2 regions of the Variovorax sp. VaC1 genome follow, and region 2 is predicted to be linked to the other one. Evidence: riboswitches for the same ligand, from Rfam matches in the RefSeq annotation. Region 2 holds a riboswitch; the other holds the start of a gene.
What was found. A riboswitch is a leader RNA that binds a small molecule or an ion and turns the genes downstream of it on or off. The one in region 2 is predicted to bind manganese.
Positions count from the first base shown of each region.

Region 1: linked by a shared signal. The riboswitch ahead of ACGLHS_RS21820 (TMEM165/GDT1 family protein) and the one ahead of ACGLHS_RS26415 (sodium:calcium antiporter) in region 2 are both predicted to bind manganese.

Region 1 covers NZ_JBIGLT010000005.1:376,968-392,471, forward strand. Annotated here, with positions in the region: gene ACGLHS_RS21760 (M20/M25/M40 family metallo-hydrolase) at 94-1,449, shown strand; gene ACGLHS_RS21765 (YidB family protein) at 1,551-2,012, shown strand; gene ACGLHS_RS21770 (DUF4132 domain-containing protein) at 2,136-5,066, shown strand; gene ACGLHS_RS21775 (MFS transporter) at 5,063-6,241, shown strand; gene ACGLHS_RS21780 (alpha/beta hydrolase) at 6,259-7,110, opposite strand; gene ACGLHS_RS21785 (M20 family metallopeptidase) at 7,107-8,618, opposite strand; gene ACGLHS_RS21790 (DUF72 domain-containing protein) at 8,710-9,501, shown strand; gene ACGLHS_RS21795 (polymer-forming cytoskeletal protein) at 9,532-10,038, opposite strand; gene ACGLHS_RS21800 (ion transporter) at 10,174-11,133, shown strand; gene ACGLHS_RS21805 (IMPACT family protein) at 11,078-11,665, opposite strand; gene metW (methionine biosynthesis protein MetW) at 11,685-12,272, opposite strand; gene ACGLHS_RS21815 (homoserine O-acetyltransferase) at 12,269-13,510, opposite strand; gene ACGLHS_RS21820 (TMEM165/GDT1 family protein) at 13,644-14,207, opposite strand; yybP-ykoY riboswitch at 14,241-14,404, opposite strand; gene ACGLHS_RS21825 (RNA recognition motif domain-containing protein) at 14,665-15,210, shown strand; gene ACGLHS_RS21830 (SDR family oxidoreductase) at 15,311-15,504, opposite strand, start outside.
Region 2 covers NZ_JBIGLT010000007.1:177,306-192,809, reverse strand. Annotated here, with positions in the region: gene ACGLHS_RS26450 (LysR family transcriptional regulator) at 1-692, shown strand, start outside; gene ACGLHS_RS26445 (Bug family tripartite tricarboxylate transporter substrate binding protein) at 792-1,763, opposite strand; gene ACGLHS_RS26440 (amidohydrolase family protein) at 1,792-2,667, opposite strand; gene ACGLHS_RS26435 (CaiB/BaiF CoA transferase family protein) at 2,664-3,845, opposite strand; gene ACGLHS_RS26430 (tripartite tricarboxylate transporter substrate binding protein) at 3,875-4,867, opposite strand; gene ACGLHS_RS26425 (HpcH/HpaI aldolase/citrate lyase family protein) at 4,905-5,777, opposite strand; gene ACGLHS_RS26420 (LysR family transcriptional regulator) at 5,854-6,771, shown strand; yybP-ykoY riboswitch at 6,835-7,043, shown strand; gene ACGLHS_RS26415 (sodium:calcium antiporter) at 7,051-8,055, shown strand; gene ACGLHS_RS26410 (hypothetical protein) at 8,072-8,200, shown strand; gene ACGLHS_RS26405 (sigma-70 family RNA polymerase sigma factor) at 8,331-8,837, shown strand; gene ACGLHS_RS26400 (FecR domain-containing protein) at 8,834-9,865, shown strand; gene ACGLHS_RS26395 (TonB-dependent siderophore receptor) at 9,994-12,540, shown strand; gene ACGLHS_RS26390 (hypothetical protein) at 12,542-13,288, shown strand; gene ACGLHS_RS26385 (PepSY domain-containing protein) at 13,289-15,504, shown strand, end outside.

The sequences.
Region 1 (15,504 bases), on a different contig from region 2:
GGACGGAAGGGGTGGGTGTTTTCCGCGACGCGCTCGCAGAAAGTCTGGGAAACAATCGTTACCCAGTTAATACAAAAGAAGGACTTTTGCCTCATGCCTCGCCTGTCCAGTGCGCTGCGTCTCGCCCCTCTCGTTCTTGCAGCCCTCTGCGCGGCGCAAAGCGTCCATGCCCAGAACCCCGCCGTCGCCCCCACGCCCGCGCAGGTCAGCCCCGAAGTCGACAAGGCCTTCACGCAGCTGATGGCCTCGCCCGCCATCCAGAAACTGCTCGATGCCGTCAAAGCCGACCACGAGCGCTCGGTCGAAGACCTGAAGATGCTCACCGAGATCGAGGCGCCACCCTTCAAGGAACACAAGCGCGCTGAAGCCTTCCTCGCGCGCATGAAGGCGCTCGGCCTGACGCACGCGAAGATCGATGCCGAAGGCAACGTGATCGGCCTGCGCAAGGGCACGGGCAACGGGCCCAAGCTGCTGATCTCGGCGCACCTCGACACCGTGTTCCCCGCCGGCACCGACGTGAAGGTGAAAGAGCGCGATGGCCGCCTGCACGCCCCCGGCATCGCCGACGACACGCGCGGACTCGCCGTGCTCCTGTCGTGGCTCAAGGTACTGAACGACAACAAGATCCAGACCGTGGGCGACCTGATGATCGTCGGCAACGTCGGCGAGGAAGAGCTGGGCAACCTGCGCGGCATGAAGGCGATCTTTCGCGACAACCTCGACATCGACGGCATGGTCGGGCTGGAGCCCTCCCCGCCGGGCAGCGTACTGGTGCTGGGCACCGCGAGCCATCGCTACGAGGTCACGTTCCAGGGTCCGGGCGGCCACAGCTTCGGCGCCTTCGGCCAGGTACCGAGCGCGATCCATGGCATGGGCCGCGCCATCGCCAAGATCGCCGACATCCGCACGCCGAGCTTTCCGAAGACCACCTTCACCGTCGGCACCGTGGGCGGCGGCACGTCGGTCAACACCATCGCGCCCGACGCGCGCATGGCCATCGACATCCGTTCGGACGACATGGCCTCGTTGCTGGAAACCGAAAAGAAGATCCTCACGGCCATCGACGACGCCGTGGTCGAAGAAAACAAGCGTTGGAACGTGAACACGCTGAGCGCGAGCACCAAGCTGATCGGCGACCGCCCCGGTGGCCGCACGCCACCCGATTCGGTGATCGTCGAGGCGGCCACGCGCTCGAACGCCGCCTTCGGCCACAAGACTCTGCTGCGCGGCGGCAGCACCGATGCCAACGTGCCGATCTCGCTCGGCATCCCGGCCATCATCGTGGGCGGTGGCGGCAAGGCTTCCGGTTTTCACGCACTGAGCGAATCGATCGACGTGACAGATGCATGGAAAGGCGCGCAGAATTCGCTCGTTACCGTGCTGGGCCTGGTGGGGGTGCAAGGGGTCAATCCCGCATTGCTTCCCAAACGGGCTCCGCGCACCAAGTAATTTGTCACGATGCAAGTTTGAAAGTGGATACACCACTTTCTTCTTACGGTCCGCGGCACCGCAAAATGCCAGCGGTTCTGTCACACACCAAGGAAACGGCCATGGGATTGCTCGATTCGGTACTCGGTCAAGTGCTAGGAGGCGCTGCACAACAGCAGCAACCGCAAGGTGGGGGCCTCGGGGGGCTGGGCGATCTCGGCGGCCTGGCCGGCGCGCTGGGCGGCCTGCTTGCCAACAACGGCGGTCAAGGCGGCCTGGGAGGGCTGGTCTCGAAATTCGAGCAGGCCGGGCTGGGCAATGTCATCGGTTCGTGGATCGGCAAGGGAGAAAACCAGCCGGTCACGGGCGACCAACTGCAAAACGCACTGGGCAGCGACACCATCGCCGCCATCGCGTCCAAGCTCGGCGTCAATGCGCAAACGCTGCTGCCGATGCTCGCCACCATGCTGCCGTCGCTCATCGACCAGCTCACGCCGCATGGCAAGGTGCCCGACCAGGGCCTGGGCAACCATGAAGACCTGCTGGGTTCGCTCAGCGGCCTGCTGCAAGGCAAGCAGCCCTGAAACAAGGCAGCTGCCCGTCAAGAATTCCGGCGCCCGCAAGGGCGCTTTTTTTCGTCCGTTCTCTCCCGCTGCGACGGCTTCCGTTGGCCGACAATCCCGCTCGCATCAATTCCGGGGAATGGCATGGCAGGGAGTCGCAAGTCGAAGGGGGACGATGGCCTGGAGGCGCAGCCCGACGGCACCGTCCGGTGGACCAAGGCCATGCGCGAAGCGTTGGCACAGTTCGAAGACCGGCCCTGCAGCAACTGCGGCGGCACGCTCGCAACTGAACGGAGCCTGGCCGACAGCCTCGACTTCTTCCGGCGCCATCGCCTTCCGACCTGGCAACAGCGTCCCGCGCGGCTGCGCATGCTCGAGCTGCACGGCCCCAACGCGGTAGAGCTGTTCCTCGACCCCGCGCCACACAAGAACGCCGTCGCCGATCTGCTGGCGATCCACGATGCCGCCGTCGTGCGCTTCCTCGTCACCCAGGTCAAGCAACTCGACTGCAAGAACGCCCTGATCAGGCAGGCCGCGCGCTGGCCGTTGTTCGTACTGCGCGAGCTGTTGTCCGCCAACCCCGCGCGCCACCAGGCCGGCGCCGCGCTGGTGCTGGAACTGCTGGCCGCGAACCCCGACTGGCAGGCGCCCCTGGAGGCGTCTTGCGATGCCGCCCAGCGCAAGACGCTCGAGCGCCTGCAGGAAGATGGCTCCGAAGGCCTGGTCGATGCCGCACCGGAAGAATGGCCCGCCTTCCTGCGCCATCCGCCCTGGAAGAACCGGCAGGCGCTGCCGGCCATCCCGACGTTGGCATTGCCCCTGCGATGCGAGCCCGCGACGCTGCACTGGGATGGCTTCACCCTCCCACCGCACGTTCCGCACGACCAGACCGAGACCGCCTCTGACTGGTTGAAGCGCGAAGTCGCATCCCGACGCGAAGACTCCGACCGGCGGATGGCGGACTTCGCACGTACCGGGTCCGCCGCGCCGGCCGAGGTGCAGGCGCAGGCCCCGTCATGGGACGCCCCGCGCAAGGCCTTGTGGCTGATGGGCCTGCGGCCCGAGTCGATCGAACCGGTGATGACCGGCCGCCGCATCGAGCCGGAAGACTTCACGACACCGCCGCCGGGCACGTGGGGCCACACCGACTTCCTCTGGCAACTGCCGCCCCCCGTGGCCATCGCGGTGTTCGAGCAGATGCCGCAAGAGGCTCACTACATGGGCGATGCCATGCGCATCCGCCCCGTGCTCCATCACTTCGGCACCGCTGCGCTGCCGGGCCTGCAGCGCTACCTGAAGCAGGGTGCGCGCGCGATGTTCGAGCTGGTCTCGGTCATCGAATGGGACCAGCTCGCCAACTGGGTCGCGAAGGGCTTCCACACCAACCGCTGGGTCCGGCGCGAAGCAGGCGAGTGGCTGACCCACTACCCCGAGACCGCGGCGCGTGGCCTCATCCCCGCCGCGCTGGGCGCGCCCGGGGCGCCACGCGATGCCGCCCAGGCCGCGTTGCGCTGGTTGCAGGACGCTGGCCATGCCGAGAAGGTTCACGTACAGGCCAGCGCCTACGGCCCCGAAGCCGCGAGCGCCATCACGCAGCTGCTGTCCACCGCCCCCGAGGACGTGCTGCCCGAGAGCCTGCCCGCCGTGCCCAAGGCCTTGCCGCTGGCGACGCTGCCGCGCCTCATCCTGAAGGACAGCGGCCACGCGCTGCCGCAGGCCGTCGTGCCCGATGTGCTCATGGCCATGATGCTGAGCAAGTCCGATGCGCCGTACCCCGGCCTGAGCGCGCTGCTTGCGGTACTCGCTCCCGACGCCCTGGCGCGCTTCGGCCGCGCGCTGCTGGCCTGGTGGATCGGCAACGGCCGCCCGAGCAAGGAGCGCTGGGCCTTTGCGCTGCAGGGCCACTTCGGCGACGACGAAACCGCACGCCAGCTGTTCGGCCTGCTGCGCCAGTGGCGCGCCGCGCTCGACCGCGTTCGGGCCTACGACGCGCTCGAGATGCTCGGCGAGATCGGCAGCGACACCGCCCTCATGCACCTGAGCGAGCTGGCCCGCCAAACGCGCTACGACGACCTGCGCACCCGCGCCGACCGCATGCTGGGCGAAGTGGCCGAACAACGCGGCCTCAGCATGGAACAGCTGGCCGACCGCACCGTGCCCGACCTCGGCCTGGACGCACGCGCCCGCCTGTCGCTCGACTTCGGCCCGCGCAGCTTCGAGGTGCGCATGGACGACAACTTCCAGCCCGTGCTGCGCGACAGCGCCGGCAAGCTGCTCAAGGCGCTGCCCAAGCCGAACGCAGGCGACGACGCGGGCAAGGCCACAGCCGCGACCACGCAGCTCAAGGAACTGCGCAAGCTCGCGAAGACCGTCGCCAGCGCGCAGCTCAAGCGGCTCGAAGCCGCCATGTGCGACCAGCGCCGCTGGGCGCCCGACGAATTCGTTCCCTTCTTCGCCAACCATCCGGTACTGCGCGTCTTCAGCCGACCGCTGGTCTGGGGCTTGTTCGATGCACAAGACCAGCTCGAAGGCACCTTCCGCGTCAGTGCGGAGGGCGAACTCACCGACCTGCAAGACGACGCCTTCGCGCTGCCCGAAGACGGCCGCATCGGCATTCCGCATCCGCTGGAGATCGCTGCGCTCGACCCCACGCTCGCGGGCGCGTGGGGGTCGGTGCTGGCCGACTACGAATTGGTGCAGCCCTTCGAGCAACTGATGCGCGAGACCTTCACGCTCGACGAAGCGCAGCGCTCGCGCCGGGGGCTCGATCATTGGGCCGGCCGGTCCGTGTCTAACGCAGGCCTGCTCGGCCTGGAAACGCGCGGCTGGCAGCGCGAGGTGGGCGAGGGTGGCATGGTCAACAGCTTCAACAAGCCGCTGCCTGGCGGACGCCAGATCTGCCTGCAACTTGAAGAGGGCTGGTTCGTGCAGGACAGCCCCGACGGGAAAGACCTGCAGACCGTGAGTGCCGTGGTGCTCGACGGTGCCGATGCAACTCTCGGCGAACTCACTCCGATCGTGCTCAGCGAAATCGAACGCGACCTGAACCGCGTGATCCGGGCCGCCACGCCATGAACCGCAACCTCTGGCTTCTTGCCATCTGTCAGGGCCTGCTCCTGACCAACAACGTCACCTTCATCGCGATCAACGGGCTGGTCGGCCTGGGCATCGCGCCCCATGGCTGGATGGCAACGCTGCCGGTGATGGGCTATGTGGTGGGCGGCGCGCTCAGCACCGGGCTGGTGGCGCGCACGCAGCAGCGCTTCGGCCGGCGTGGCTCGTTCCAGATCGGGTTGGCGGTGGCGTTTGCGTCGGCACTGGTGTGCGCCTATGCCGCCGTCTCGAAGAACTTCTGGCTGCTGTGTTTTGCCACGTTGATCGCGGGCTACTACAACGCCAACGCTGGTCTCTACCGCTTCGCGGCGGCCGAGCTTGCGGCGCCGACATGGCGCGAGAAGGCCGTCTCGATGGTGATGGCGGGTGGCCTCATCGGCGCGGTCGCGGGGCCCAACCTGGCAACCGTCACACGCGACGCGTTCGCCGTGCCATTTGCCGGCGCGTACCTCGCGCTGGCCGCGGTCGCGCTGCTGTCGATGGCGGTGATGCACTTCATCGAATTCCCGGCTACGCCAAAGCGCAACGACGCCGCGGGCGGACGACCGCTGCGCGAGATCGTGCGGCAGCCGGTGTTCATCGTGGCCGCGGCCTCGGGCGCGCTGGGCTACGGCGTGATGAACCTGCTGATGGCCGCCACGCCCATCGCCATGCAGATCTGCAGCCTGCCTTTTTCGGATGCCGCGCTGGTGCTCGAATGGCACGTGATCGGCATGTTCGCGCCGGGCTTCTTCACCGGCCACCTGATCCGCCGCTTCGGCGCGTTGCCGGTGATGGGCGTGGGGCTGGCGCTCAACCTCGGATGCATCGCGGTCGCGCTCTCGGGCGTCGAGCTGCATCACTTCATCGTGGCGCTGTGCCTGCTGGGCGTAGGCTGGAACTTCTTGTTCACCGGCAGCACGACGCTGTCACTCACGGCCTATACGCCCGAGGAGCGCGACCGGGCGCAAGGCGCGCTCAACTTCTGCGTGTTCGCGACGCTGGCACTGACCTCGTTCGCCTCGGGCGTGCTGGTCACGACACAGGGCTGGCAGCTGTTGAACTTCGGGTCGCTGGTGCCGGTGGCGCTGACAGGCATCGCGCTGATCTGGCTGGCGCGCAAGCAGCGAAGCGCCGCTGAGGCGACCGCCGCCTGACGGTCGCAGGCTGTTGCTCAGGCTGGCGGAAAGCGCCGGTCGAGCCAGCGCTGCAGGGCCGCGAACACGGGCGCGGCTTCCAGCTCGTTGAAGAGCTCGTGGTACAGCGACGGGAAGCAGTGCGCCTCGACCATGCCGCTGGGCGCGGCCGCTGCAGCGAATGCGCGGCTTGCGGAGGGCATCACGAGGCGGTCGTCGCCCGCATAGAGAAGCAGGGTGGGCACCGGCCAGTTGGCGGCGTGCTGCTGCACCGCGGCCCCTTCGTAGGCGAGGAAGCGCGCGAGCCGGCTGCCGACGCGATCGTGCGTGAGCGGATCGTCGCGGTAGGCCTGCACCACGGCCTGGTCGTGCGAGAGGTAGTTGTCGTCGAGCCCGTTGCCCACGCGCAGGTTCGGCGCGATGCGCGGCAGCACCGCGAGCAGCGCCTTCTGGAAACCGCTCAGGCCCGGGTCGAGCCCCGGCGACGACAGCACCAGCCCTTCAACCGGCCGCACGCCGCGCGCCACCAGACTCGCCGCAACCAAGCCACCAAGGCTATGCCCCAGCACCACCAAGGGCAGCCCGGGGTTTTCGCGGCGCGCATCGTCGATCACCAGCGCGAGATCGTCGACCAGCCGCAGTTCGCTCGGCAGGCCGCCGCGCGCACCGGTCGATTCGCCGTGGCCGTGGTGGTCATGCGCCCAGACGGCAAAGCCCCATTCGTGCAGGTCTTCGGCGAGTGCGTGATAGCGGCCGGCATGCTCGCCGAGCCCGTGCACCACGACCACCACCGCGCGCGGCTCGCCGGGGGCAGGCAGGCGGCGCAGCGCCAGCGTCTCGCCGTCCGGTGTGGACAGCGACACGCGATGCGGCAAGGGCAGTGCGCTCAAGCCGCCACGGGCTCCACGCTGGCGGCGCGGTGCGCGGCCGGGAGTGCGGAGATCACCTCGGCCACGGCAGCCGTCAGCTTCTTGGCGTAGGGCACGTGCAGGAACTCGTTGGGACCGTGCGCGTTGCTCTTCGGGCCGAGCACGCCGCAGACCATCATCTGCGCCTTGGGGAAGCCCGCACTGAGCATGTTCATCAGCGGGATCGTGCCGCCCTGGCCGATATAGCCGCACGACGCGCCGAAGTGCGCCCGCGAGGCCTTGTTGAGCGCATCCTCGAACCACGGCGTGATGGTCGGTGCGTTCCAGCCGGTGGCGCCGCCGTTGCTCTCGAAAGTGACGCGGGCCTGGTAGGGCGCGTTGTCTTCGAGCAGAGCCTTGAGCGTCTGCACCGTCTCGGCCGCATCGACCAGCGGCGGCAGGCGCAGCGAGAGCTTGAACGCGGTGTACGGACGCAGCACATTGCCCGCATCCTTCAGCGCCGGAAAGCCTTCGGCGCCGGTCACCGACAGCGTGGGCTTCCAGGTGCGGTTGAGCAATGCCTCGACCGGATCGGTGGTGGTCGGCAGCGCGAACATGGTCGAGCCGCCGCAGTCGTAGTGCGCCCACGGGAAGCGCTTGTAGACCTCGTCACCGAGGATGGCGGCCGTGGCCTTGGCTTGCGCGAGGCGGTCGGCCGGCACTTCGCAGTGGAAGCTTGCGGGCAGCAGACGGCCGGTGGCGCTGTCCTCGAGGCGGTCGAGCACCTGCCGCATGATGCGGAAGCTCGACGGCACGAGGCCCGAGGCGTCGCCCGAGTGGATGCCTTCAGTCAGCACCTCGACCTTGAGCGTGCCGCTGGCCATGCCGCGCAGCGAGGTCGTGAGCCACAACTGGTCGTAGTTGCCGGCGCCGGAGTCCAGGCAGATCACCAGCTCGACATTGCCCAGGCGCGGACGCAGCGCGTCGACGTAGGGCAGCAGGTCGTAGGAGCCGCTTTCCTCGCAGGTCTCGATCAAGCCGACGATGCGCGGATGCGCCACGCCCTGGCTCTTGAGCGCCTGCAGCGCGGCGACGCTGGCGTACACCGCATAGCCGTCGTCGGCGCCGCCGCGGCCGTAGAGCAGGCCGTTCTCGTACTTGGGCGTCCACGGGCCGAGGTCGTTGCGCCAGCCGGTGAATTCGGGTTGCTTGTCGAGGTGGCCGTACATCAGCACGGTCTCGGTCATGTCGGTGCCGGTGGCGGGCACTTCGAAGAACAGCACCGGCGTGCGGCCTTCCAGGCGCACGATCTCCAGCTTCAGGCCCTCGACCTTCTGGGCCTCGACCCAGGCGGCGGCATTGCGCAGCACGGTCTCGAGGTAGCCGTTGGCCGACCAGTCCTTGTCGAAGCCGGGCGACTTGGCGGGAATGGCGATGTAGTCGGTGAGTTGCTTGACGATGTCGCCGTCCCAGCGGGCGGTGACGTCGGAGAGGGCGCGCTCGGCATCGAGCAGGCCTGCGGGCATTTCGCGGTGCAGGGGGGCGTTCATCGTGGGTTCTCCGCGGGTGACGAAAAAAACGCATTTTGCGCCTTGGCGCGACCGCGCGTAGAGTGCGGGCGATCTCAACCCGGAGCGCAATGTGAGCAAGGCAGCATCGACTCGGACCAAGGTGGACATCAGGGTGGGCATCGGCGGCTGGACCTACGAGCCCTGGCGCGACAACTTCTACCCCCAGGGTCTCGCGCACGCGAAGGAGCTGAACTACGCGAGCCGCAAGCTGAGTGCCATCGAGATCAACGGCACCTACTACAGCACCTTCAAGCCCGAGACCTTCAGGAAATGGCACGACGACACGCCGGCCGACTTCATGTTCTCGATGAAGGCCTCGCGCTTCGCGACCAACCGCAAGCTGCTGTCGGGCGCGGGCGATTCGATCAAGCGCTTCATCGACAGCGGCGTGGCCGAGTTGGGCGACAAGCTGGGGCCGATCGTCTGGCAATTCATGCCGACCAAGCAGTTCGATGCGGAAGACTTCGAAGCCTTTCTCGAATTGCTGCCGAAGAAGGAGGGCAGCCGCACGCTGCGCCACGTGATGGACGTGCGGCACGAGAGCTTCATGGTGCCGGCCTACAAGGCGCTCGCGAAGAAGCACAAGGTGTCGACGGTGTTCACCGATGCCGACAAGTTTCCGTCGTTCGAGGAGCCCGAAGGCGACTTCGCCTATGCGCGGCTCATGATGGCCGACGCGAAGCTCAAGACCGGCTACGGGCCGAAGGCGCTCGACACCTGGGCCGAGCGCGCGCAGGGCTGGGCCGGATCGGCAACGAAGAAGCGCGACGTGTTCGTCTACTTCATCAACGGCGCCAAGGAAAAGGCACCGGCCGCGGCCGGTGCCTTGCTGGAGCGCCTGGGATGGACGCCGCCGGCCTGAAGCCGGACAGCGTGTAAACCGAAGACTGCGTTAGGCCTTGGCGCCGAAGCTGATCTCGCCCGACAGCTGGCCGCCTTCTTCGATCACGATCTTGCCGTAGCGGATCTTGCCGGTGACCTTGCCGGTCGAGTGAATGACGAGCTTCTCGCGCACGGTGAGGTTGCCGTCGAACACGCCGCGGATTTCGGCGATGTCGATTTCAGCCGAGCCCTTGAACTCGCCCTGCTCGGCGATCTGCATCAGGCGCGAGTCCATGGTCGCTTCGACCAGGCCTTCGACCACGAGCGTGTCGCAATCGGTGATCTCGACGCCCTTGAGCTTGATGTTCGGGCCGACGGTGAGCTTGCTGCCGCCTTCCTTGGCCGCAGGCGCTGCAGCCGCAGCGGTGCCGAGTCCGCCTTGTTGTGCGGTCAGCGATGAAGGATTGACGGGGGTACCGGAGAGATTGGTGCCCGAACCGACCAGCGGCGCGGGGCGGGACGTCAACGAGTCGGTGTCACGATCACGCTTGCCGAAAAAGGGGGACTGTGTAGCCAAAGGGGAGCTCCTCAAGAAAGGGACTATCGTAAGAACGCACTCATGGCCTGCGGCACTTCATTGCGCAATAAGCGTAACCGAATAAGTCGCTCCCGCGCATGACAATGGCCGCTCATGCCACCCAGGCCCTGGAAGATGACAAGCCCGAACACCGACTCCGCTCTCGCCGCACGCGCCATCTCGTCCACCACCGACGCCCGTTTCGACAAGCCCGCCAGCGGATGGCGGCGCACGCTGTTCACGGTGATCTTCGAGGCCGACACGCGGGCCGGGCTGCTGTTCGACCTGGCGCTGATCGCGGTGATCGTGGCCAGCGTGCTGGTGGTGATCCTGGACAGCGTGCAGTCGATCCGCGAGCAGTGGCGCCCTGTGTTCAATGCGCTCGAATGGGTGTTCACCATTCTCTTCACGCTCGAATACATCGCGCGGCTGTCGTGCGTGAACAAGCCGCTGCGCTATGCGCTGAGCTTCTATGGCGTGATCGACCTGCTCGCGCTGCTGCCGACCTTCCTGGTGGCGCTCGCGCCCGAGCTGGCCTACCTGATCGACGTGCGCGTGCTGCGGCTGTTGCGCGTGTTCCGCATCTTCAAGCTTTCGCGTTACTCGGTGGAGTACCGCGCGCTGGTGCTGGCGGTGGCATCGAGCCGCCGGAAGATCACGGTGTTCGTCGGCTTCGTGATGCTGGTGGTGCTGGTGATGGGCACGCTGATGTACGTGGTCGAAGGCCCGACGCACGGCTTCACCAGCATTCCGGTGGCGATCTACTGGGCCATCTCGACGATGGCCACGGTGGGCTTTGGCGACCTCGTGCCCAAGACCGACCTGGGCCGCGCGATCGCCTCGGTGATGATGCTGCTGGGCTGGGGCGTGCTGGCCGTGCCCACCGGCATCGTGACGGCGGAGATGGCGCGGCGCGGACCGAACGACGATGCGGCACCTGCGGCCGTGGCGCCGCGCGGCATCTTCGCCATGGCAGCGACAACGCCCGCACCGGCACCGGCACCGGCACCAGCGGCACCAGCGGTACCGGCCAAGCGCGTCACGCCTGCGGCCAGACGACGCGCCCTTGCGCAGCATCGTCGAGGCGGGCGATGAAGGCATCGGCCTCGGGCGCGGGGAGCGTGAAGGCGAAGTGCACGTCATCGCCGTGCCGCACGTCGTCGAGCACCGCACCCACTGCTGCAAGCTCGCGCCGCACCAGACCTTCGAGCGCATAGGGCACCGCGCAACGCAGGCTGCGCTGCCGCACCAGCGGCACGAGCGTGGCACCCAGGAGAGCCTGAGCGATGGCATCGGTGTAGGCCCGCACGAGGCCGCCCGCACCGAGCTTCACACCGCCGAAGTAGCGCACCACGGTCGCGAGCGAGCCTTCGATCTCCTGATGGCGCAGCACTTCCAGCATGGGGCGGCCGGCTGTGCCGCCGGGCTCGCCGTCGTCGTTGGCTGCCGACTGGCCACCGGCCATCAGCGCCCAGCACACGTGGGCAGCGGCAGGGTGTTCGGCACGCAGCGAGGCGACCACGGCCAGCGCAGCGGCCCGGTCGCTCACCGGTTGCACGCAGCCGATGAAGCGGCTCTTCTTGATGACCAGCTCGCTGTGAACCGGCTGCGCCAGCGTGAAGCTCATCCGGTGCGGTGCTCGCGGCTCAGCCGCCTCGCTCGAACTTGAAGACGGCCGTGCTGGCGCGCGCGTTCGGCAGCCAGCGCACGTCGCGCCCGTTCTGCAGGCCGAACGAATCGAGCACGCGCAGGTTGTTCTTGCCGGCCAGCATCTCGAAGTCCTTGAAGGTGCCGACGCGGATGTTGGGCGTGTCGTACCACTGGTAGGGCAGGCGGCGCGTCACCGGCATGCGGCCGCGCGCCACGCTCAGGCGGTTGGGCCAGTGCGCGAAGTTGGGAAAGGCGACGATGCCGAAGCGGCCGACGCGCGCGGTCTCGCGCAGCATCACCTCGGCATTGCGCAGGTGCTGCAGCGTGTCGATCTGCAGCACCACGTCGAACGAAGCGTCGTCGAACATCGCGAGGCCTTCATCGAGGTTGAGCTGGATCACGTCGACGCCGCGGCGGATGCACTGCAGCACGTTGCCGTCGGCAATCTCCACGCCGTAGCCGGTGCAGCCGCGCTCGCGCTGCAGCAGGTCGAGCAGGGCGCCGTCGCCGCAGCCGAGGTCGAGCACGCGCGAGCCCTGGGGCACCAGTGCAGCAATCAGTCGTTGGGTGTCGAGGTCGCTCATGCAGTAGTACTCCCCCCCAGGCTTGCCACTTCGTGTGCTGCGCCAACCCCCTTCAGGGGGCCCGCGCCTTGGGGCGGCCCGGCGGCGCTCGTTTCCTGCGCCACGCGTTCGAAGTAAGAGCGCACCACGCCCATGTAGCGCACGTCGTCGAGCAGAAAGGCATCGTGCCCGTGCGGCGCATCGATCTCGGCGTAGCTCACGTTGCGGCGGTTGTCGAGCAGTGCCTTCACCAGTTCGCGGCTGCGCGCGGGCGAGAAGCGCCAGTCGGTCTTGAAGCTCACGAGCAGGAACTTGGCCGTGGCCTGCGCCAGTGCCTTGCTGAGCTGGCCACCGTGGCTGCGTGCCGGGTCGAAGTAGTCGAGCGCGCGGGTGATCAGCAGGTAGGTGTTGGCGTCGAAGTACTCGCTGAACTTGTCGCCCTGGTAGCGCAGGTAGCTTTCGATCTGGAACTCGACGTCCTGCGTGGAGTAGCGGTAGTCGAGGCCGACCGTTTCGCCCTCGACCGCGCTGCGCAGGATGCGGCCGAACTTCTCGTTCATCACGTCGTCGCTGAGGTACGTGATGTGGCCGATCATGCGGGCGATGCGCAGGCCGCGCTTGGGGATCACGCCGTGTTGGTAGAAGTGGCCGCCGTGGAAGTCGGGATCGGTCACGATGGCGCGGCGCGCGACTTCGTTGAAGGCGATGTTCTCGGCCGTGAGGTTGGGCGCGCTGGCCACCACCACGGCGTGCCGCACGCGGTCGGGGTACTGCAGCGTCCATGACAGCGCCTGCATGCCGCCGAGGCTGCCGCCCATGACGGCCGCGAGCGTGCGGATACCCAGCGCATCCAGCAGCCCGGCCTGGGCGTCGACCCAGTCTTCGACCGTCACCACCGGGAAGTCGGCGCCGTAGATGCTGCCCGTGGCCGGGTTGACGTGCATCGGGCCGGTCGAGCCGAAGCACGAGCCGAGATTGTTGACGCCGATCACGAAAAAGCGGTCGGTGTCGACCGGCTTGCCGGGCCCGACCATGTTGTCCCACCAGCCCTCGGAGCGGGCCTGGCCCTCGTAGACCCCCGCGACGTGGTGCGAGGCATTGAGCGCATGGCACACCAGCACCGCATTGCTGCGGTCGGCGTTCAACGTGCCATAGGTCTCGTAGGCGAGTGTGTAGTCGCTGATCGACGTGCCGCTGCGCAGGGCCAGCGGGCCCGCGAACTGCATCGACTGCGAAGTGACGACCAAAGGTGACGGCATGAATGAAAAAACCCGGCCTCGCCAAAAACGAGCCGGGTCTGCCGCGCCTGTCTTTAGCTGAATTTATAAAGCGCCCGCAAGCTGAAGCAAATCGGCGCAAGGGGCAGTATATCGCCCCGTCGGATAACGACTGCTACCAGCCGATGATCATGATGATGCCGAGCACCAGGAAGATCGCGGCGGAGATGCCGTGCACGAGCTTGATGGGCACGCGCTTCACGATCTTGTCGCCCAGCCACACCACCGGTGCATTGGCCAGCATCATGCCCAGCGTGGTGCCGGCAACGACCCAGAAATAGTCCTGGGTGAAGCGAGCCGCGAGCATGACGGTGGCGATCTGCGTCTTGTCGCCCATCTCGGCCAGGAAGAACGCGATGACCGTGGTGCCGAAGACGCCGAATTGCGAGACGCCGGGGGCGTCGTCATCGTCGAGCTTGTCGGGAATCAGCATCCAGGCGGCCATCGCGATGAACGAGCCGCCCAGGATCCAGCGAAGGGCCTCGGCCCCGAGCCAGTGCGTGATGTAGTTGCCCACGGCACCTGCAAGGGCGTGGTTGACGATGGTGGCGACGAAGATGCCGAGCACGATCGGCCAGGGTTTCCTGAAACGGGCAGCGAGCAAGAGGGCCAAAAGTTGGGTCTTGTCGCCCATTTCGGCGAGCGCAACTACGCCGGTTGCAACGAGAAAAGCTTCCATGATGAACGTGGGTTCCTTGGGCCGAAGGACGCAATTGACCGTGCAACACCTTCGGCCATATTTCCCGAAGTTGCACGGTCAAAGGTCTCGCCAGGTGTGTTCACTGCACGCGCCATGTCCTGTGTGGGACAGGACAAGTCTGTTGACGCGGGCCCTTCTCGCAAATCGGAAGGCGGCTACTCCCCAATGACGGGGCGGATTCTACCTGTAACGCCAAGGACCTCTTCCCGATTCCGTAAGCGTGCGCTAGCTTTTAAAGTTTTGACAAGTGCTACCGCAAGAAGCAATTTTCTGCTTGCTTTTCGGATATTTCACCCATAATGCACGAGCCTCCCTCTTCATTTTGGTGGGGAGGCAGTTCGGTGATCGGTCAGTTTCGCGCGACTCGACGGCTCTCGTTTGAGTGATGCTTTCGGGACTCCATCGCTTTTCTTGATGTGTTTATAGGAGTCCCTTGATGGGCAACAAACTGTACGTCGGCAACCTGCCTTACTCGGTGCGCGACGGTGATCTCGAGCAGGCCTTCGGCCAGTTCGGCGCAGTGACCAGCGCCAAGGTCATGATGGAGCGCGACACCGGCCGCTCGAAGGGCTTCGGCTTCGTCGAGATGGGCAGTGACGCGGAAGCGCAGGCAGCCATCACCGGCATGAACGGTCAGCCTCTGGGCGGCCGCAGCGTCGTCGTCAATGAAGCACGTCCCATGGAAGCACGTCCCCCGCGCAGCGGTGGCGGCGGCTACGGTGGTGGTGGCGGCGGTGGTTATGGTGGCGGTGGCTACGGCGGCGGTGGTGGTGGCGGCTACGGTGGTGGCGGCGATCGCAGCGGCGGCGGTGGTCGCTCCGGCGGTGGCGGCTACGGCGGCGGTGGCCGCAGTGGTGGCGGGGGCGGTGGTGGCGATGGCGGTTTCCGCAGCCCCTACGGCGCTGGCCCCCGTGGCGGCGGCGGTGGTGGTCGCAGCGGTGGTGGCGGTGGCTACGGCGGTGGCGGCAACAGCGGCTACTGATCCACGCGCTTCAACGCACGAAGACAAAAGGCTCCCTCGGGAGCCTTTTTCAATGGGTCTGCACGTGTGGCGCCTTTGCGCCTTTTCTTCTTCAGCTTGTTCAGGCTTCCCCGCTGCGCTTCTTGCGCGCGCGGCCCTGCACCGCCCGGTCGAGCACGGCATTGGGCAGCATGCGCATGATCTTGGCGACCACGCCCATCTGCCACGGGATCACGCGGTAGCTCGTGCCGGCCTCGATGGCGCGCAGCGCCTGCGCGGCGAAGTCCTCGGCCTTCATCAGGAAGGGCATTCCAT
Region 2 (15,504 bases):
TTGAAGCCGCTCGCATCAAGGCGAAGGCCGCGCACGACCTCGCCGCCGCGAGCCTGAGCTTCGCGGCCACGCACGTGCTGTCGCTCACCTTCTTTCCGCGCTGGCTGGGCAGCATCGAGGCCCGGCTGACCCTGGGCCCGATCCAGACGATTTCAGACAGCTCCCTGGCCTGCGAAGACCTGATGCTGCAGCGCCGCGTGCAGTTCGTGCTGTGCCACGGCCATGCCGATGCACCCGGCAGGCTGGACGATGCGCAGTACCCGATGCAACGCCTGAGCGACGACGTGCTGCTGCCGGTCGCGGCGCCCGATGCGAGCGGTGGGCCGCTGCACGCGCTCGGCAGCGGACAGGCGCCGTCGGTGCTGGCGTACAGCGAGGCCTCGGGCCTGGGGCGGATCATGCGGTCGATCCAGGACAGCGAGTTCGGCAAGGACTTCGCTTCATCGCTGTCGGTGGTCTTCACCGCGCACCACGCCGCGCTGCTGCGCACGATGGCACTCGAAGGGCGTGGCCTTGCGTGGTTGCCGATGAGCCTGGTGGCGGACGACCTGCGCAATGGCACGCTGGTGGATGCCGGCGCGGGCGCGTGGCGGGTGCCGGTGGACATCCGGCTGTACCGGCAGACCGCGCACATGGCGCCGGTGGCCGAGGCGCTGTGGCAGCTGGTCAATGACGGTGTGTCGCGCGGCTGAATTCTTCAGGCCATCGAAACGGCAGTGCGCCCGACACACCACCGGACCAGGCCTGTGGCGTCTTCACGCTCGACGTGAGCGAAGGCGCGGCCCGGCGAATCAATCGACCCGGATATTGCGCGCACGCACCAGCGCGCTGACGCGGCCGGTTTCGTCCTGCACGAACTTCGAGAACGCCTCGGGCGTCGTGCCCGCAGGTTCCAGTCCGAGCTGCAGCAGCTTTTGTCGGACCTTGGGTTCGTTGACCGCTGCCTGCACTGCCTTGCCGAGCTTCTGCACGATGTCGGGCGGTGTGCCCTTGGGCAGGAACACGCCGTTCCACTCGACGACGTTGTAGCCCGGCAGGCCCGACTCGGCGAGCGTCGGTGTGTCGGGCAAGGTGGGCACGCGCTTGGCCGAACTCACGGCCAGCGCGCGCAGCTTGCCCGACTGCACATAGCCGAGGGTCGATGCCGCGTTGCCGAAGTAGGCCGACACCTGCTCGCCCATCACGTCGGTCAGCGCGGGCGCGCCGCCTTTGTAAGGCACATGCATCAGGTTGATCTTCGCCTGCTCGTTCAGCGCTTCGCCGGCCAGGTGCGAGCCGGTGCCACCGCCCGCCGAGGCAAAGCTCAGCTTGCCGGGGTTCTTGCGCGCGAAGTCCAGGAACTCGGCCACCGTCTTGTATGGCGCGGTGGCAGGCACCACGAGGATCTGCGGCGCGGTGGCCACCAACGACACCGGAATGAAGTCTTTCGCCGCGTCGAAGGGCAGCTTGCGCAGCGACGGATTGACAGAGAACGCCGACGCGTCGTAGAGCACCGTGTAGCCGTCGCGGGGCGCCTTGGCCACGTTGTCGGCGCCGATCACGCCGCCCGCGCCGGGCTTGTTGTCGATGATGATCTGCTGGCCCAGCGCAATGCTCATCTGCTGCGCGACGATGCGCGCCGTGTTGTCGGCACCGCCGCCCGCGGCGTAGGGCACCACCATGCGGATCGGCTTGTCGGGCCATGCGGCGGTCCAGCCCAGCAGCGGCATGCAGGCGGCCAGCGCCGCGATCGATGTCAGGACGCGTCTTCTTCTTGTCTTCATTCGGATGTCTCGCTCGGTCTTTGTGGTTTCAGGAAAAGTCGTAGAGCCGCGCCGGGTTGTCGACCAGCACACGGTGGCGCGTGGCCGCATCGGGCACCCACTCGCCGAGCAGGTCGAACAGCACCGCGTCGTCGGGCTTGGCGATGGGCTCCGTGGGGTGTGGCCAGTCGCTGCCCCACACCACGCGCTCGGGTGCCTGTTGCACCCAGGCCCGCGCGATGGCGGTCGTGTCCGCATAGCCACCGGCTGCGCCCACCTTGGAATCGAGGTAGGCGCCGGACAGCTTGATCCACGTGCGGCCGTTGTCGCGCAGCCGGCTGATGACGCCGAACGCGGGATGCGATGCGGCATCGGGCAAGGGCAGCCGCGCGAGATGGTCGAACACGATCGTGCAGGGCAGGCGCGCCAGCAAGGCTGCGTGTGCCGCGATCTGGTCGGCGTTCCAGTGCAGCTGCACATGCCAGCCCAGCGCATGCACGCGCTGCGCCAGGGGCTCGACCATGGAGAAATCGGTCGCCGCGTGCGTGGGCGTGTAGAGCGTGAAGCGGATGCCGCGAATGCCACCCGCGTGCAGGCGTTCGAGTTCGGCATCGGTCACCTCGGGCCGCACCACCGCAATGCCTCGCGCATGCGCGGCGCCGAGCGATTGGATGGCCGCCAGCGTCACGCTGTTGTCGGTGCCGTGCGCGCGCGGCTGCACGACGACCGTGCGCTGCGTGCCGATGCGCTGCTGCAGCAGGCGGTAGTCGTCGACGGTGGCGCCATCGACCATGGCATCCGGTGCGCCGAAATGCGCGAAGCGGCGGTCGTAGATGTGCATGTGCGCGTCGCAGGCGCCCGCGGGCGCCACGTCGATGGGCTTGTGCGTGCCGCTGCTGTGGGGATACGCGGCGCTCGTGCTCATGTTGCCTTGCGCACTGACAGCACCGCGTCGGTGTGCTGCCCCAGCGTCGGCGCGGCAAAGGGCTCGGGGCCCGGCGTGCGGCCGAACTGCACCGGCCGTGTGAAGCCGCGGTAGGTGCCCAGCGTGGGGTGCGCGAAGGTCGCCACCATGTCTTCGGCCAGCACCTGCTCGTTGTCGAACATGTCCTCGACCGTGCGCGCGGCGGAGCAGGGCACGTCTTCGCCGAACAGCGCTTCCCATTCGAGCGCGGTGCGCGTGGCCAGCGCGGTGCGCAGCTTCGGCACGATCTCGGCGAAATGCTGCGCGCGCTTGCGCACCGAGTCATAGCGTTCGTCGGCCGCGAGTTCGGGCAAGCCGACCTTGGCGCACAGCGCCTGCCAGAAATGCGGCGTGTTGGCCGAGATGTAGATGTAGCCCTCGCGCGTCGGGTGCAGGCCGGTGATGCCGCCCGAGCGCATGTCGCGCCCCACGTCTTTCGGCTCGCCCTCGGCCCACACCATGCGCGCCGACTGCATCGTGAGCGCCGAGCGCAGCAGCGACACGCCGACGTACTGGCCCTGGCCGCTTTTCTCGCGCTCGTACAGCGCCGAGGCCACGCCCGCGGCCACCAGCGCGGCCGCGTAGTAGTCGACCACCGAGCCATACAGAATTTCGGGTGCTTCGCCGCGCTTGCCTTGCAGCGCGCACATGCCGGTCATGGTCTGCAGCACCTGGTCGTAGCCCGCCTTCTCGCGCAGCGGACCGGTTTCTCCATAGCCGGTGACGCTGCAATAGATCAGGCGCGGATTGACGGTTTTCAGTTGGTCATAAGCGATGCCAAGCCGGGGCGGCACGCTGGGCCGGAAGTTATGCACCAGCACGTCGGCCGTGCGCACCAGCGCCATCAGCGCGGCGAGGTCGTCCGCGTTCTTCAGGTCGAGCACCGCGCCGAGCTTGCTGCGGTTGACGCCGATGAACGCGCGGCTCTCGGCTTCCAGCGTCGAAGGGTACTTGCGCAGGTTGTCGCCGGTGGGCGGCTCGATCTTGATGACTTCTGCGCCCTGGTCGGCCAGCAGCGAGCAGCCGTACGGGCCCGCGATGTAGGCGCTCAGATCGAGCACGCGCAGGCCGCTCAACGGCCCGGCCGGGCCGCCGCGCGCAGGCAGGCGTGTGTCGTCTTGGGGGGCGTCGAGGCTCATGGATCTTTCTTTCTCTTTGTCGTCTGTCTTCAGTCGGCGGTGATGTTCTGTTGGCGCGCCAGCGTCTTCCAGCGCGCCACGTCGTCGGCGATGACGGTGCCGAACTGCGCCGGCGTGAGCGGCGTGGCGATGGCGCCTTCGCGCAGGAAGTTGGCCGCGATCGCGGGCTTGGCCAGGATGCGGTTGACGGCGCCGTTGAGCCTGGCGACCACATCGGGCGGCGTGCCGGCCGGTGCCAGCAGGCCCCACCAGAGCTCGAATTCGTAGCCCGGCACCGCCGTGGACATCGGCGTGAGTTCGGGCGCGACCGGGCTGGCCTTCAGGCTCGTGATGCCGACGGCGCGCAGCTTGCCGGCACGCACCATCGGCAGCAGCGACGGGCCGCTGGAGATCAGCAGCTGCGTCTGGTTGCCGATCAGGTCGGTCACGGCCGGGCCCATGCCCTTGTAGGGGATGTGCGCGATCTGCAGGTCGCCCACCTTGGCCTTGAGCAGCTCGGTGCCGAACTGGTTGACGCTGCCCGAGCCCGACGACGCGTAGTTGTACTGGCCCGGCTTTGCCTTGATGGCGGCGATCAGCTCGGCCGGCGTCTTTGCCGGAAAGTCGTTGTTGACCGCGACGATGAACGGTCCCTTGGCGAACATGGCCACGGGCGCCAGGCCCTTGACCGGATCGAAGGGGAGCTTCGATTGCACGGCCGCGTTGGTCGTCATGCTCGAAGACACCGCCACCAGCAGGTAGCCGTCGGGCGTGGCCTTGGCGACCTGCGCGGTGCCGGTGTTGCCGCTCGCGCCGGGGCGGTTGTCGATGATCACGGGCTGCTTGAGTTCGTCGCCCAACTCTTTGGCCACCTGGCGCGCGAAGGTGTCGTTCGAGCCGCCGGCCGGATAGGGAACGACGATGGTGACGGGCTTGGCGGGGTACGCGGGCGGCTGTGCGAACACGTTGGCGCCTGGCAGGCCAATGCCTGAAAGAAGGGCCATGGCAAGGGCTAGATCGCGCAGGCGAAGGGATGTAGGCATGTGTCTTGTCTCCGGTTTTTTTCTTGAAGCGAGAGGGTCAGACCGGCAGCAGGCCGAGGCTGCGCGCGCTCGCGACGATGGCGCGCGCGCGGATCACGAAGGGGATGTCGATCATTTTTCCGTCCACGACATAGGCGCCTACGCCATTCGCATCGGCGTCGCGGGCGGCCTCGACCACCTTGCATGCGTGCGCGATTTCTTCGTCGGTGGGGCGGAACACCTCGTTGGCGATGGCGATCTGGCTCGGGTGAATGCAGGTCTTTCCGAGAAAGCCGAGGTTGCGCGACAGCATGGCCTCGGCGCGGAAGCCTTCGGCGTCTCGGATGTCGGCGAAGGCGCCGTCGTAGGCGTAGATGCCCGCTTCGCCGGCGGCCATGCGCACCGCGAACATCGCCTGCTGGATGGCCGCAGGCTCGCGCCGCGCAATGCCCAGCGGCTCGAACAGATCGCCCAGGCCCAGCTGCAGGCCCATCACGCGCGGATGGGCCAGTGCGAGTTGCGACGTGGTGCGCAAGGCAGCAGCCGACTCGATGTTCAGCAGCAGGCCGACGGGCGTGCGCACGCCGTTGGCCTGTTCGGCGCGCTCGATCGCCTCGACCGCGGCGCGCACGTGCGCGGGGCTTTCCGGCTTCGGCAGGTTGATGATGTGCACGCCGGGCTGCACCGTCGCTGCCACGTCGTGCGCGAAGTACGGCGTGTCCATGGCGTTGACGCGAACGATCAGCGTCTTGCCGGATGCGGTGGTGTCACTGCCTTGCAGCAGCAGTTGCCGCACGGTGTTGCGCGCCTCGTTCTTGCGCGGTTCGGACACCGCGTCTTCCAGGTCGAGGCAGATGCCATCGGCCGCGCTGACCAACGCCTTGGCGAACAACTCGGGGCGCGTGCCGGGAACGAACAGTTTGCTTCTCATGCACCGCAGTGTGTGCAGTTCATGAGATTAGAAAAACATATGCTCTCTATGATCAGATGATAGAAAATTTATCTTCATGGAAACGGCCTACCTGCACAGCTTTCTCCTGGTGGTGGAATCGGGCTCGATGTCGGAGGCCGCGCGCCGCCTCGACCTGACGCCCGCGGCGGTGGCCCAGCAGATCCGCACGCTGGAGCGCGAACTCAATGCGCCGCTGCTGGCGCGCGCCGGCCGCACGGTGCAGCCCACTGAGGCGGGGCACCAGCTGGTGCAGCGGGCCCGCAACCTGCTGCGCGAGGTGGGCGACATCAAGGCGCTGCTGGGCAGCGACGCGGCGGGTGGCGAACTGCTCATCGGCACTATCAACACGGCCATTCACAGCCTGCTGCCGGACATCCTCGCGCGCTTCGTGAAGACGCATCCGGGCGCCAAGGTCTTTTTGCAATCGGGCACGACGGCGACGCTCTACAAGGCGGTGCAGCAGGGCGAGCTCGACGCGGCCGTGTGCCTGTACCCGCCCTATGTGCTCGCCAAGACCTTCGACTGGTCGCTGCTGCGCGAAGAGCCGCTGGTGCTGCTGGCGCCGAGCCGCCTGGCGCGGCGCGATCCGCACGAGCTGCTGAGAACCTCGCCGCTGATCCGCTACGACCGCAACCTCGGCGGCGGCAAGCAGGCCGACCGCTACCTGCGCGCGGCGGGCATCGCGCCGCAGGAGCGCTTCGAGCTCAGTTCGTTGCTGGCCATCGCGATGATGGTCGATCGCGGCCTGGGCGTTTCGCTGGTGCCCGACATTGCATCGCCGCTGCTGGAAGGCCAGCGCGTGACGAAGATCCCGTTGCCGCTGCCGTCGGAGCCGCGCCGCTTCGGCATCCTGTGGCAGCGCGCATCGCCGCGCCTGCGGCTGATCCAGGGTTTTGTCGAAAGCGCCGAGATCGTCGTCTCCGGCAAGGGGCCGGCGCGCGGACCGGGCCGCCGCAGCCAACCCGCAGTTTGAGGAGATGGCAACGCGGCTCGATCGCCTGTCATCTCTTTTTCTTCCGGGCTTGGCATAATCGCGGCTCCTGTCATTGGGGAGTAGCTAACCTTTCGTTCTTCGAAAGGTGCTCACGTCAACAGTCTTGGAGTTCTGCGAATTCCATGGCGTGAGCTTCAACCGGAACCGTCTCGGTTTCCGGCTTGACCAGCGAGACCTTTGGCCACAGCGTGAACCGTCAGCCGGACGAGCCACGTTGCTGTGCCAATGGTTCACTGCTTGTCCGGCGCCCCACGTTCCATGCTTACTACATTGGTCTTGTTTGCCTTGTCCGCAGGCGCGATCTATTTCGCCTGCGAGTTCTTCGTCAATGGCGTGGAGTGGCTCGGCCACCGCCTGAATCTCAGCGCCACCGCCACCGGCACCGTGCTTGCGGCATTCGGCACCGCATTGCCGGAAAGCGCGGTCACCTTCACCGCCGTGGTGATGGGCAGCACGCCGGCGCAGAAGGACATCGGTGTCGGTGCCGCTCTCGGCGGTCCGCTGGTCCTTGCCACCATCGCCTACGCGGTGGTCGGCTTTGCGCTGATCGCCAACCGGCGCAAGCAGCAGGGGCTGGCCAACCGGCACGAGGTTGCTGTCGACCAGCGCAGGCTGAGCCGCGACCAGGCCTGGTTCATGGCGATCTTCGTGGTGAAGGCGGGCCTGGGCCTGGTGGTTTTCAGCATCAAGCCGTGGCTCGGCGTGCTGTTCCTGGCGGCCTATGCGATCTACGTCTGGCGCGAGCTTCGGGGTGGAGAAAGCGAGGGCGCGGAAGATTTCGAGCCGCTCAAGATCCGCCCGAAGGACGCCAATCCGCCCCTGTTCTGGGTGGCGCTGCAAACCATCGCGGCACTGGCGGTCGTCGCGGCGGCATCGCATGTCTTCGTCATCCAGCTCGAATCGCTCGGCATCGCGTTCGGCATGTCGCCGCACATGGTGGCGCTGCTGCTGAGCCCGGTGGCCACCGAACTGCCGGAGACGATGAACGCGTTGATCTGGGTGCGCCAGGGCAAGGAGCGGCTGGCGCTTGCCAACATCTCCGGCGCCATGATGATCCAGGCGACGATTCCCAGCGCATTGGGCCTGTTCTTCACGCCGTGGCTGTTCGACGGGCCGCTCATGGCCGCCGCCGTGGTGACGATGGTGGCCGTGGCTTTCCTGTGGTCGCTGTTCCGGCGCGGCGTCATGGACACCCGGCTGCTGGCCAGCGCAGGCCTGCTGTACTTCGTCTTCGCGGGGTACGTCGTTTGGTATTTCAGCTGACGCACGGCCGCGTTCCATGGCGAGACTCGCGGCCCGCGCGCTTTGCAGGGCGCTGCAGCGGCACTGGCATTGGGTTGCCGTGGCGGTGGTCGTGATGCTCTACCTGGGGTTCAACGTCTGCGAATGGGTGGCGATCTGCCCGTAGCGCCGCTTCGCGACCATGCCGGATGCAGTCCGGCAACGGCGGCCCGTCCCAAGCCATGAGGTCTTTTGTATAATTGAGAACAGTTCTTATTAACTTCTGACCGCGGCTTGACCGGCTGCGTGGGAAAGCCATGTCGGCCGCCGAGTTCGCGTTGCAGCATCAAGTGAAGGGGTTGTACAGCGACCATCACGGGTGGCTGCATGCGTGGCTGCGCAGAAAGCTGGGCTGCTCGCACAACGCCGCCGACCTGGCGCACGACACCTTCGTGCGCGTGCTAAGCAAGAAGGAGCCCGTGGCGGCGGCTGAGCCTCGCGCGTACTTGGCGACCATCGCGCACGGGCTGGTGGTCGATTTCCACCGGCGCCGCGCGCTCGAGCGGGCCTACCTCGACACGCTGGCCGCGCTGCCCGAGCCGCAGATGCCGTCGCTCGAAGCGCGGGCCATCGTGCTCGAGGCCCTCACGGCCATCGACGCCATGCTCGACGGCATGAAGCCGGCGGTGCGGCAGGCCTTCATCCTTTCGCAGCTCGACGGGCTCACCTACGCCGAGATCGCCCGGCGCCTGGGCGTGACGGTGCGCACGGTCAACAACTACATGCTCAAGGCCATCGAGCATTGCTACCTGCTCGCACCGTGAGAACACCGCAACCCGAATCGACGGCCACGGTGCACGGCACCGGCGCGCCGGCCCGCACCGAACTCGACGTGCGCAAGGAGGCGGTTGCCTGGTACGCGCGCCTGTGCTCGGGCGATGCGCTCGAAGCCGACAAGGCCGCGTGGCAACGCTGGCGCCAGGCGCACCCCGATCATCAGCGGGCCTGGCAACGGCTCGAGGCCATGCAGGCCACCTTGCGGCGCGTGCCGGGGCATATCGCCGCGTCCACCTTGCGCGCGGCACAGCCCGACCGGCGCCGCGTGCTGCGCGGCATCGGCGTCGTGGCCTCGGGCGGTGCGCTGGCGTACCTCTCGTGGCAGGCGGTTGATGCGCAAGGCGGCTGGCATGCGTGGCTGGCCGACCATCGCACGGGCACCGGCGAGCAGCAGTCCGTCGAGCTGGCCGATGGCTCGAAGCTCTTGCTGAACACGCGCACGTCCGTCGATGTGGCGATGAATGCTTCGCGCCGGGTCGTCCGGCTGCGGGAGGGCGAGATCCTGGTCGAGACCGCGAAGCACCGCGGCCTGCGTGTTGATGCGCAGGTCGATGCGCGGCCCTTCACGGTCGAGACCGATCACGGCCGCATCGTCGCACTCGGCACCCGCTTCACGGTTCGGCGCGATGGTGACCGGACGGCCGTGACGGTGCTGGAAGACGCCGTGGAAATCCGCGCGTCCGAGGCGCCCGAACAGGCCGTCGTGCTGCGCGCCGGCCAGCAGGTCGGCTTCACGCGTGGCCGCATCGACACGCCCCGGCAGGCCGACCCCGCTTCCGCCGAATGGGCGCAGGGCAGCCTCGTGGTGAACGACTGGCGGCTGGGCGACGTGGTGGCCGAGCTGTCGCGCTACCGCCGCGGCCGGCTGGCCTGCGACCCGGCGGTGGAAGACCTCCGCGTGTCGGGCGCATTCCCGCTCCAGGACACCGACAAGGCACTGGCGGTGATCGCCCGTTCGCTCCCGGTGCGTGTGTTTGCCATGACCCGCTACTGGGTCACGCTGGGCCCGCTCTGAGCTTCAGTGCTCACCGCATCCGTTCGCCTTTTCAAAATTCTTTTCGTTCCGGCTTTCATCTTTTTCGATCTCGTTCGGCCTACCAGAGAAGACGCCCAACACCGAACCCTGTGCCGAAGGAGATCCGAATGTCCGAGAACCCGTCACGCCGCGATCGCGCGCGTGAGCCCCTTGCCCCCGCCGCGCTCTTGCCCGTCACGCATGCCGTGCACAAGGCCCTGCTGTGCCTGTTCGCCGCCGTGGCCCTGCCCGCCGCGACGGCATGGGCCGCCGAGCCCGCCGTCGGCCAAGCGGCGGCGCGTACGCAGAGCCAGCCGGCCAAGGCCTACCGCATCGACGCAGGCCCGTTGTCGTCGGTGCTGGGGCGTTTCGCGGCAGCCGCCGGCGTGGCGCTGTCGTTCGACCCTGCCAGCACCCGCACGCTGAATTCCAGCGGCATTCAGGGCAGCTACACGGTGCACGCAGGCTTTGCCGCCTTGCTGGCCGGCACCGGGCTCGAAGCCGTGGAAGGCGGCGTGGGCGAGTTCACCTTGCGCAAGGCGGTGCCCGCATCGCAAGCGGCTGCATCCAGCAGCGAGCCCGACACCGACGCAGACGGCACGCTGCCCGCCGTGCGCGTGGTGGCCCGCGCCGCGCCCGCGCCCTCCGACGCGGACGACCGCTACCAGCCCACGCCCGACGCATCGACCCTGCGCACCACCGCGCCGGTGCTCGACATCCCGCAGGTGGTCAACGTGGTGCCGGCCCAGGTGATCCGCGACCAGCGCCCGCGCAACATCGACGATGCACTCAACAACGTCAGCGGCATCACGCAGGGCAACACCCTGGCCAGCACGCAAGACACCATCATGAAGCGTGGCTTCGGTGGCAACCGCGACGGATCGATCATGCACAACGGCATGCCGCTGGTGCAGGGCCGGGGCATGAACGCGGCGGCCGAAAGCGTCGAGGTGCTCAAGGGCCCGTCGTCGCTGCTGTACGGGATCATGGACCCGGGCGGCGTGATCAACGTGGTCAGCAAGAAGCCGCAACTGCGCCAGCGCACGGCCGTGTCGCTGCTCGGATCGGGCTACGCCAACGGCCGCACCGGCACCGGCGCCACGCTCGACACCACCGGCCCCATCGGCGAGAACGGCCTGGCCTACCGGCTGATCGTCGATCACGTCGACGAAGACTACTGGCGCAACTTCGGCACGCACCGCGAGACCCTCGTCGCGCCATCGCTCGCCTGGTATGGCGACGACACGCAGGCCGTGCTCTGGTACGAGTATCGCAAGTACGTCACGCCCTTCGACCGTGGCACCGCGCTCGACCCGCGCACCCAGCGTCCGCTGAACCTGCCGAAGACGCAGCGGCTCGATGAGCCGTTCAACGAGATGCGCGGCGAAACCCACCTGGGCCAGCTCTCGGTCGATCACCAGTTCGGCGGCGGCTGGGCCGGCCACCTGAACCTCAGCTACAACCGCGAGACCTACGACGCCAACCAGCTGCGCGTGAACGGCCTGAACGCCACGCGCGGCACGCTCACGCGCAGCAACGACGCGACGCACGGCGCCCTGAGCACCGACAGCTACGGCACCGCGTACGTCGACGGCAGCGTGCAGCTGGCGGGCATGCGGCACGATCTGCAGTTCGGCGTCGACGCCGAGTACCGCAAGATCTACCGCGCCGACCTGCTGCGCCAGGCCACCACGCGCACCTTCAGCTACCTGTTCCCGGTGTACGGCCTCGAGCTGCCTTCGAGCACCGTGTCGGCCAGCGACAGCGACCAGACCGACAAGCTCCACAACCAGTCGCTGTTCTTCCAGGACTCGATCCACCTGAACGACAAGTGGATCGCCGTCGTCGCCTTGCGCTACCAGGCATGGACGCAGACGGCAGGGCGCGGCCGGCCGTTCAAGGTCAACACCGACACCGACGGCTCCAAGGTGCTGCCGCGCGTGGGGCTGGTCTACAAGTGGAGCGACACCGTCTCGCTGTACGGCAGCTACACGCAGTCGCTCAAGCCCGCATCGACCATCGCGCCGCTGTCGAGCGGCTTCGTCCTCGACTCGGCCGTGCAGCCGGAAACCGCCAAGTCGTGGGAGTTCGGCGCCAAGCTCGACATGCCGGGCGGCATCACCGGCACCGTGGCCCTGTTCGACATCCACAAGAAGAACGTGCTCGTGTCGCAGTTCAACGACGTGACCAAGCTGACCGACTGGCGCACCTCGGGCGCCGCGCGTTCGCGCGGCCTCGAGATCGACTTCGCGGGCCAGCTCGGCAAGCGCTGGAGCGCCATCGGCAGCTATGCCTTCGTCGATGCGAAGACCACGCAAGACCCGCTGTACGCGGGCAACCGGCTCTGGAACGTGGCGCGCCAGACGGCCTCGATCTCGGCCGTGTACGACGCCGGCCCGGTGTTCGGCGGCGAAGGCCGGCTGCGCCTGGGCGCGGGTGCGCGCTACGTCGGCAAGCGCGCGGGCGACTCCGCCAACAGCTTCGAGCTGCCGGCCTACACCACGGTCGACGCCTTCGCCACGTACGACACGCGCATGTACGGGCGCAAGGTGAAGTTCCAGCTCAACGTGAAGAACCTGTTCGACAAGACCTACTACCCCTCGGCCGTCAACACCTACTTCATCTCGATGGGCGATGCGCGCCAGGTGTCGCTGCTGACCACCTTCGAGTTCTAGGATGAATTCGCTCATGCATCTCTCGCGCCGCGCCGCTTCTCTTCTCGTCGCATGCGGGCTGCTGGCCGGCCTGCAGGCCGCGCAGGCGACCGAACCTGCTGCCTCTGCCACCTCCACCGCTGCAGGCAACGGACGCAAGGTCGTGCTGCTGGTGCAGCGCAGCGGCCCGAACCTGCCGGTCGATGAAAAGATCCGGCAGCACCTCGAATCGCGCGGCTACGCCGTCACGCTGCAGGACCAGTCGGCCAGCCCCGCGGTGGCGAACGGTTCGGACCTCGTCGTCATCTCGTCCACCGTCGCGGCCAAGGACGTGAGCGGCGCGTGGCGCCAGTTGCCCGTGCCCCTGCTCACCTGGGAGAACGACCTCCTGGACGACCTCGCGATGACCGGCAAGCGGCACGACGTCGACTTCGGCGAAGCGCCCAAGGAGCGCTACCTCTGGATCGTGAACGCACCGCACCCGATGGCAGCGGGGCTCGCCGCCGGCGTGAACAACGTCTACGTGAAGCAGGCCGCCATGAGCTGGGGCAAGCCCGGCCTGGGCGCCATCACCATCGCCACGCTCTACGGCCAGCCCGAGAAGGCGGCGATCTTCGGCTACGAGAAGGGCGCGACGATGGACTACGAATCGCTCGCCCCGGCACGCCGGGTGATGTTCTTCCTAGACAACGACACCTTCACCAACCTTGCGCCTTCGGGCCGGCAGCTGTTCGGCGCGGCGATCGACTGGGCAGTGGGTGCGCGATAAATGAAACTCCCCGGACTGCGCCAGATCTGGTTCCAGCTGCATTGGCTGATCGGCATCACGGCCGGCACGGTGCTGGTCGTGATCGGCCTGAGCGGCGCGGTCCTTTCGTTTCATGAAGAGCTGCTGGACGCGATGAATCCGGGCGGGCGCGAAGTGCCCGCGCAGGCCGCGCCGGCGCTCACGCCGCCGCAACTGCTCGGCGCCGTGCGCCAGGCCTTCGGCGAACGGCAGGTCGGCACGCTCACCGTGTACGCAGCGCCGGGTGCCGCGGCACGCGTCATCTTCGCGCCGCCCAAGGGCGAGCGGCGCGGCGAGACCGTCTACCTCGATCCGTATTCGGGTGCCGCGCTGCCGCCGCTCGTTGGCGCCGATTTCTTCGAGTGGGTCGAGGAACTGCATCGCTGGCTGCTGCTGCCGCGCGAGCAGGGCAAGACGACGGCCGGCGTGCTGGCCGGCGGCCTGTTGCTGCTGTCGCTCTCGGGCCTGTACCTGCGATGGCCGCGCCGGCCGCTCGACTGGCGCGCATGGCTCACCTTCGACACCGCCCTCAAGGGCCGTTCCTTCTTGTGGGGCCTGCATTCGGTGCTGGGCACCTGCGCGCTGCTGGTGTACCTGGTGCTCACCACCACCGGCATGTACTGGGCCTTCGATGCATTGCGCGACACCGTCGACGTGATGGTGGGCGGCGCGCGAACGGCCGCGCGCCCGGCGGCCGGTGCGGCTGCGGCACCGCGTGTGCGGAACATGGCGCGCGCGGACGCGGGCGCGGTCGACATCGCGCCGGCATGGGCCGCCTTCGAGCAACTCGCCAAGAACTCCAGTGGATGGAGCCAGGCGATCCTGCGCGTGCCTTCGGGTGCGACGCCCTCGGTGCTCTTCACCTGGCTGGACGCCGATCCGCCGCACGACCGCGCGCGCAACCGCACGACGGTCCGGCTGCCCGACGGCGAGGTCACGCAGGACGAGCGCTACGCTTCCAAGTCGCAAGGCGGGCGCTTCCTGGCGACGATCTACCCGCTTCACATGGGCACCTACTTCGGCTTGCCCGGACGCATCGCGATGCTGCTGGCGTCGTTGATGCTGCCGGTGTTCGCGGTCACGGGCTGGATGCTGTACCTCGACCGGCGGCGCAAGAAGCGCGCGGTTCGTGCCGAGCGCGCGGCGCTTGGCACGGTGCCCCGGCCCGACGACGGCGCGCTGCCCGAGCGCGTGCTGCTGGCCTTCGCCAGCCAGTCGGGCGTGGCCGAAGGCATCGCGTTGCGCAGTGCCGCCGCACTGCAGGCCGCCGGCGTCGCCGTCACGCTGGCGTCGCTGGCGCGGCTCGATGCCGGACAGTTGCGCGATCACCAGCGCGTGCTGATGGTCGTCAGCAGTTTCGGCGAAGGCGGGCCGCCCGATATGGCGCGGCGCTTTGCGCAGCAGCTGTCGCAGTTCGGCGATGCGGTGCTTTCGCATCTGCGCTACGGCCTGCTGGCCCTGGGCGACCGGAACTACCCGCGCTTTTGCGGCTTCGGCCATACGCTCGACCAGGCGCTGGTGGCGGCCGGTGCGCAATCGATGTTCCCGATGATCGAGGTGGACAACGGCGACCCGGGTGCGCTCGCGGCCTGGCGGCACAAGCTCGGCGTGCTGGCCGGTGCGGGCGATGACCACAGCGCCGGTCTGCCGGTGCCACAGGCCGACGAGGCGCCCTTTGCCAACTGGACGCTGTCGGCACGCCGCCTGCTCAATGCGGACAGCATCGGCACGCCGCTGTACGAGATCGAACTCACGCCGGCGCATGGCGAGCTGCCTTCATGGCAGCCGGGTGCGCTGGTCGAGCTGCTGCCGCACTTGCACGACGCCCAGTCGCGTGCCGACAACCTGGCGCCATTGGCGCCCCGGCGTTACTCCATCGCCTCGGTGCCAGAGGAAGGGCGCGTGCGCCTGCTGGTGCGCCAGGCGCGCCATGCGTCGGGGCTGGGCATCGCCTCCGGCTGGCTCACCGCACATGCGCCGCAGGGCGCGGACATCGCGCTGCGCCTGCTGCGCAATCCGGGCTTCGAGCTTGTCGATGGCGACGTGCCCTGCATCTTCATCGGCAACGGCTCGGGCTATGCCGGGCTGCGCGGACACCTGCGCGAGCGCATCGCGCGCGGGCATCGGCGCAACTGGCTGCTGTTCGGCGAACGGCAACGCGCGCACGACGCCTTCTTCATGGACGAAGTGGCGCAATG